Regions from separate parts of the Streptomyces sp. NPDC033178 genome, predicted to be linked through region 1. Evidence: riboswitches for the same ligand, from Rfam matches in the RefSeq annotation. Region 1 holds a riboswitch; the other holds the start of a gene.

Evidence for each region. Region 1 has a riboswitch for glycine ahead of gcvP (aminomethyl-transferring glycine dehydrogenase). Riboswitches for the same ligand answer to the same signal wherever they lie in the genome.
Region 2: it holds a riboswitch for glycine, as region 1 does, so the genes downstream of both, gcvT (glycine cleavage system aminomethyltransferase GcvT) here and gcvP (aminomethyl-transferring glycine dehydrogenase) in region 1, are expected to answer to the same signal.

Annotation. Positions count from the first base shown of each region.
Region 1 is NZ_JBVIPT010000010.1:9,407-12,804, reverse strand. Features, by position in the region: gene gcvP (aminomethyl-transferring glycine dehydrogenase) at 1-1,323, opposite strand, end outside; glycine riboswitch at 1,509-1,604, opposite strand; gene ACZ5VQ_RS24330 (PRC-barrel domain-containing protein) at 1,709-2,083, shown strand; gene ACZ5VQ_RS24325 (DNA polymerase IV) at 2,259-3,398, opposite strand, start outside.
Region 2 is NZ_JBVIPT010000016.1:231,951-235,348, reverse strand. Features, by position in the region: gene glyA (serine hydroxymethyltransferase) at 1-242, opposite strand, end outside; gene gcvH (glycine cleavage system protein GcvH) at 256-633, opposite strand; gene gcvT (glycine cleavage system aminomethyltransferase GcvT) at 766-1,893, opposite strand; glycine riboswitch at 1,927-2,055, opposite strand; glycine riboswitch at 2,056-2,163, opposite strand; gene ACZ5VQ_RS34755 (AAA family ATPase) at 2,397-3,083, shown strand; gene ACZ5VQ_RS34750 (enhanced serine sensitivity protein SseB) at 3,200-3,398, shown strand, end outside.

The DNA of each region.
Region 1 (3,398 bases):
GCCCAGTTGGGCCCGCGTGGTGGTCTCGTCGCAGGCGAGGGACAGGTGGTCGGCGTCGACGAGCCGGAGGTTGACCCCGCCCCGGCGCGCCGCCGCGAGCGTCTCGGCCGCCTTGCCCGGCACCCGCACGGTCAGCGTGTCGAAGTACGCCTCGTGGACGACCTCGACCCCGCCGGCCTTCAGACCCGCGGCGAGGATCGTGGCGTACCGGTGGGTGCGCCGCGCGATGGACTTCAGGCCCTGGGGCCCGTGGTAGACGGCGTACATCCCGGCCATCACGGCGAGCAGCACCTGGGCCGTACAGATGTTGCTGGTCGCCTTCTCGCGGCGGATGTGCTGCTCGCGCGTCTGCAGGGCGAGCCGGTACGCCTTGTTGCCGTCCGCGTCGACCGAGACGCCGACCAGCCGGCCGGGCAGGCTGCGCGCGAACTTCTCACGGACGGCCATGTATCCGGCGTGCGGCCCGCCGAATCCCATCGGCACACCGAAGCGCTGCGTCGTACCGACCGCGATGTCGGCGCCGAGCTCACCGGGCGAGGTGAGCAGCGTCAGGGCGAGCAGATCGGCGGCGACGGTGACGACCGCGCCCAGCTCGTGCGCCCGCTCGACGACGGGCCTGAGGTCCCGTACGGCACCGGAGGCGCCGGGGTACTGGAGGAGCACGCCGTTGATCTCGCGCTCGGCGAGCTCGGCCGGAATGCCGTCGCTCAGGTCGGCGACGACGACCTCGACGCCGGTCGGCTCGGCGCGGGTCTCGATCACGGCGATGGTCTGCGGCATGGTGTCCGCGTCGACGAGGAACAGGCCCTTCTTGTTCTTGCCCATGCGCCGCGACAGCGCCATGGCCTCGGCGGCCGCCGTGCCCTCGTCGAGCAGCGAGGCCCCGGAGGTCGGCAGACCGGTGAGGTCGGCGACCACGGTCTGGAAGTTCAGCAGCGCCTCCAGCCGACCCTGCGAGATCTCGGGCTGGTAGGGCGTGTACGCCGTATACCAGGCCGGGCTCTCCATGACGTTCCGCAGAATGACGGGCGGCGTGAACGTCCCGTAGTACCCGAGCCCGATCATGGAATCCAGCACCTGGTTGCGGTCCGCGAGGGAGCGCAGCTCGGCCAGAACCTCGGCCTCGGTGCGGGCGCCCGGCAGTTCGAGCGAGTCGGCGTTCTTGATCACATCCGGGACCGCGGTGGCCGTCAGCTCGTCGAGCGAGCCGTACCCCACGTGCGCGAGCATCTTGGCCCGGGCTTCGGTGTCGGGCCCGATGTGGCGCTGCTCGAAGGGGATTCCCTGTTCGAGCTCTGAGAGCGGAATACGATGGGCGGTCATTGCGGAGGCCTCCTGGTCTGACGACCTTCGAGGGCACCACTGCATGGGTGCCCGGACGGCCTCCCCCTCTGTCATCTCAACCTGAGAGCTTCACCGGGCCGCCCGCGAAGGCGCACCGGTTTTCACCGTCGGTGAGAGCGGAGCCCGTCAAAAAGCTCGAACACCGCTCTGCTTTCCAGAGTGACCTCGTCCATGCGGTACGTGGGCCTGAGAGATTCCGGGGAGGATTTGCTCCTTCGGCGCCTCCGATGAAGCCTGGAGGACTCTCCCGCACGGGGTCAGCAGCCGTTGCCCAGCGTACCAGCGGGGTTCCCTCGAGTGGCCGCCCTCCTCAAAGTGCTCTTTCGTAGTGCTTACGGATGAGTTGCGAGCAGCTGGAGGGCCCGTGCAGACCGACATCGATCCGCGCAACCTGATAGGCCGCAAGGCGTTCGACCGCAACGGCACCAAAATCGGCACGGTCGACGAGGTCTACCTCGACGACGCGACCGGCGTACCGGAGTGGGCGGCCATACGCACCGGCCTGTTCAGCAGAGACGCCTTCGTCCCCCTGGAGCCCAGCGAGCTGGCCGACGGGGCACTGCGCGTCCCCTTCGAACGCGCCCTGATCAAGGACGCCCCCGACTTCGGAGTGGGCCGCCACCTCTCCCCCGAACAAGAACTCCAGCTCTACCACCACTACGGCCTGGACATAGCCCCCCCGCCCCCCTTCCCGGACCACGACTTCGGCCACCTGGCAGGAAAGGACGACTCCCAGTAAGGGGCTCCAAGGGGGCAAGGGCGACGCCGGTCTGTTTTGGGGCGCGGGGAACTGCGCAGCAAGCCACAACTGACCCGCACCCGCAAACACACCCCAGCCCCGCGCTTTCAGGGGCGCGGGGAACGGCGCAACCAGCCACAACCAACCCGCTCGCACACACGCACCCGCACCGAAGTCACCCCTCCCCGCCCGCCGCAGGCGACCCCGCAGGTGCCCCCACATCCCCAGGCCTCCGCTCCACCAAGGGCAACGGCTCCGCAGCCTCCAGCAAGGGATCATCGCTCCGGAACGTCCGCACCCGCCCCGGCATGGAGTCCGGCGTCTCGAACCGCACAGTCACCCGCCCCAGCCCGCTCCCCTGCACCCACCCGTGCCCAAACTCGGCGTGCCGCACATCGTGCCCCGCATGCCACCGTCTCTCCGCCGGAGGCACCGGCTCCTCGGCCACCTCCTCGGCTTCGTCCTTCTCCGCGTGCTCCGGCTCCTCCTCGGCGGCGGCAGCGGCGGCAGCCGTCCGAGCCTGGGCGAAGAGATCCTCCTGCGTGTAGTCGGCGAGCCCCGAGACCCCCACCCCCAGAAGCCGTACGCCGCCCGTGGTGTCCACGGACTCCAGCAACCGCGCGGCGGCCTCCCGCACCACCGCGGGGTCGTCCGTGGGCCCTCTGAGCGTCTCGGACCGGGTCAGCGTCGAGAAGTCGTACCGCCGCACCTTCAGCACGATGGTCCGCCCCGACAGATGGGCGCCCCGCAACCGCCGCACACACCGGTCGGCGAGCCGCTGGACCTCCATCCGCACCCGCACCCGGTCATGGATGTCCACGTCGTACGTGTCCTCGACGGACACCAACTTGGTGTCTCGCTCGGCCACCACGGGCCGCACGTCGTGCGCTAGCGCCATGGCGTACAGCGCGACCCCGTGGGCCTTCCCCAGGAGCCGTACGAGCTCGTCCTCGCCCGCCTCGGCGATCTCCCCGACCGTGGTGATCCCGGCCCGCCGCAGATGGTCCCCCGTGGCGGGCCCCACGCCCGGCAGCGTACGAACGGTCATGGGGGCGAGCAGTTCCCGCTCGGTGCCGGGCTCTATCAGCACCAGCCCGTCGGGCTTGGCCTGCTCGGAGGCGATCTTCGCGAGCATCTTGGAGGCGGCGAGCCCCACGGACCCGGTCAGCCCGGTGACGGCCCTGATGTCCCCGCGCAGCTTCACCCCGGTCAGCCGCGCCGACTCCGCGTCCCAGGCCGTCTGACCGGCCTCCAGGTCCACGAACGCCTCGTCCAGGCTCAGCGGCTCCACCAGGGGCGACAGATCCCGCAGCAG
Region 2 (3,398 bases), on a different contig from region 1:
CGGTCGATGGCGATCTGCTCGGCCACATCGACGTGCTCGCAGCCGCCGTAGTAGCGGCGGCCCGGGTAGCCCTCGGCGTACTTGTTGGTGAGGACCGAGCCCTGGGCCTCCATGACGGCGACCGGGGCGAAGTTCTCCGAGGCGATCATTTCGAGGGTGGACTGCTGACGGTTCAGCTCGGCGTCGACGGCGGCGGCGACGTCCGGGTCGAGCTCGTGGAGGGACTGGTTCAGAAGCGACATCGGTCAGGAGTCCTTAGCTGCCGGAGAATTCGGTGTACTCGTCCGCGGAGAGCAGGTCCTTCGGCTCCTCCGCGACCCGTACCTTGAACAGCCAGCCGCCCTCGAACGGGGCGGTGTTCACCAGCGCGGGGTCGTCCACGACGTCCTGGTTGATCTCGGTGATCTCACCGGAGACGGGCGAGTACAGATCGCTCACCGACTTGGTCGACTCCAGCTCGCCGCAGGTCTCGCCCGCGGTCACCGCGGAACCCACCTCCGGGAGCTGGACGTACACGACATCGCCGAGCGCGTTGGCCGCGTGCTCCGTGATGCCGACCGTCGAGACGCCGTCCTCGGCGCCCGACAGCCACTCGTGCTCCTTGCTGTAGCGCAGCTGCTGGGGGTTGCTCATGGCCTGAATTCTCCTGTACGCGGGGGAGTGCTGATGCAGGGGGACTGGGGGTGACCTGGGCGGATGTGCTCAGGGTCACTTCATGACGCTCACGGACCAGGGTTCACTGTCCGGCGCTCGCTGGACCAGGATCTACTTCTGGCGCTTGTAGAAGGGCAGCGCCACGACCTCGTACGGCTCGTGGCTGCCCCGGATGTCCACGCCGACACCGGGCGAGCCGGGTGCGGAGTGCGCGGCGTCGACGTACGCCATCGCGATCGGCTTGCCGAGGGTCGGTGAGGGCGCGCCGGAGGTGACCTCGCCGACGACCTTGCCGTCGGCGACGACCGGGTATCCGGCGCGCGGCACGCGGCGGCCCTCGGCGATCAGGCCGACGAGGACGCGCGGGGGCTGCGACTCGGCGCGGGCGGCGGCCTCGGTCAGCGCCTCGCGCCCCACGAAGTCGCCCTCCTTCTCGAACTTCACGACCCGGCCGAGCCCTGCGTCGAAGGGCGTGAGTGAGGTGCTCAGCTCATGCCCGTACAGCGGCATGCCCGCCTCCAGGCGCAGGGTGTCCCGGCAGGAGAGGCCGCAGGGGACGAGCCCGACGGGGGTGCCCGCGTCGGTCAGCGCCTGCCACAGCTTCTCGGCGTCGGCCGGTGCCACGAAGAGCTCGAAGCCGTCCTCGCCGGTGTAGCCGGTGCGCGCGATCAGGGCAGGGACGCCCGCGACCGTGCCCGGCAGGCCGGCGTAGTACTTCAGGCCGTCCAGGTCGGCGTCGGTGAGGGACTTGAGGATCCCGGGGGACTCGGGGCCCTGTACGGCGAGCAGCGCGTAGGCGTCCCGGTCGTCTCGGACCTCGGCGTCGAAGCCCTCGGCCCGCTCCACGAGCGCGTCCAGGACCGTCTGCGCGTTGGAGGCGTTGGCGACGACCATGTACGTGGTCTCCGCGAGCCGGTAGACGATCAGGTCGTCGAGGATGCCGCCGTCGGCCCGGCAGATCATGGTGTAGCGGGCCCGGCCGGGCTTCACACCCCCGATGTTGCCGACCAGGGCGAAGTCGAGCAGCGCGGCGGCCTGGGGCCCGGTGACGGTGATCTCGCCCATGTGGGAGAGGTCGAAGAGACCGGCCTTCGTCCGTACGGCGAGGTGCTCGTCGCGCTCGGAGCCGTACCGCAGGGGCATGTCCCAGCCGGCGAAATCGGTCATCGTCGCGCCGAGCGAACGATGCAGGGCGTCGAGCGCGGTGTGGCGCGGTTCAACGGGGGCGTTACTGCTCACGGTGGGGCTCCCAAGGCATGACGGCGAGGTCGTTCCTCCCCATCTGTCATCGGAACCTGAGAGGTTCGCCGTGACCACCGGTCGACCGGACGGTCACTGACTTGCACCTTGGGTGGAGCCGAAGCCCTGGTGACAGGGGGACGGCCCGCTTTTCAGATGTGCCTCGCCCGCGCGGTAACGGTGCCTGAGAGATTCAAGGGAGGGACTTGCTCCTTCGGCGCCCGGACCACGTACGCAAAAACGTGTCCGGAACTCTCCCGCGCGGATTCAAGCGGCCGGTATGCAGTTGGCGGGCACATCATTGCACGCATCGGAGCGGCGCGGCAGGGGACTCTTCGCGAGGGGGCGGTGCGCGGCGCCTGGCCCGGCCGCATGGCGTCCGCACAGGATCCACAGGCATCCACAGTGATCTGTGACGGGGCTGTGGCAGGACGAGAACAGAAATGAGGGGACCAGCGCATTACCTTCTCTTTACACTCGACGGGGATGGGTCTCCCGACCCCATGGGGAGGACGATCAGGGTGAACAGGACCACGGCGTACGCCACGAGCGCGGCCATCGCGCTGCCCAAGCAGCCCACTGCCCCGGCCGGGGAGGCGTGCGGCCCGCTTCCGGCGCCCGTCGTCCGCGATCTGCGGGAGCGCGCGGGACACAGCCCGCACGGCCTCCGCTTCGGCACGTCCGACCTGGTGGTGGTCACGGGCCTGCCCGGCAGCGGCAAGTCGACCCTGATGCGCCGGGCGGTGACAGGCCGCCGCATCGACTCCCAGGACACCCGCGACCGCTGGGACGGCAGGCTCGCCCGCTTCCTGCCGTACGCGGTCTACCGGCCTCTGGTCCGCGCCGCGCACTACGCGGGCCTGCGCCGGGCCCTGCGGTCCGGCGAAGGGGTCGTGGTGCACGACTGCGGGACGCAGGCCTGGGTGCGCAGCTGGCTGGCCCGGGACGCCCGGCGGCGCGGCGGCACCCTGCACCTGCTGCTGCTCGACGTGGACCCCGGCACGGCCCTGGACGGCCAGCGCGAGCGGGGCCGGGGTGTCTCGCGGTACGCGTTCGCGCGGCACCGCGGCGCGTTCGGCCGGCTCTTGCGTTCCGTGGAGAAGGGCGACCTGCCGGACGGCTGCGGTTCGGCGGTGCTCATCGACCGGGCGGCGGCGGACGTGCTGCGGCGGGTGGACTTCGGCGACTGAGGTCCCAGTGACCGGACGGACCGAGGTCCCGGTGAGCCGGACGGACTGCGGCGGGGGAGGGCGCGTACGCGTAATCTCGACAGCCGCAGACGGCGGTTCGAGCAGGCGGTAGAGAGATGGACTTCCCGGCACAGGACATTCCGGTGCAAGCGCACCCACACCCCCATGTCGGCTGGCCCGGCAACGAGTTGGAGGCGGTACTGGCCGCCTCCCTCGGTGCGGCGTCGCCTTCCGCGGGGGCCCGGATCGTGGAGGTCATGGGCCGCAGCTTCCTCTGGGTGCCGCTGCCCGAGGGCGGCGGCCCGCACAGCGGCC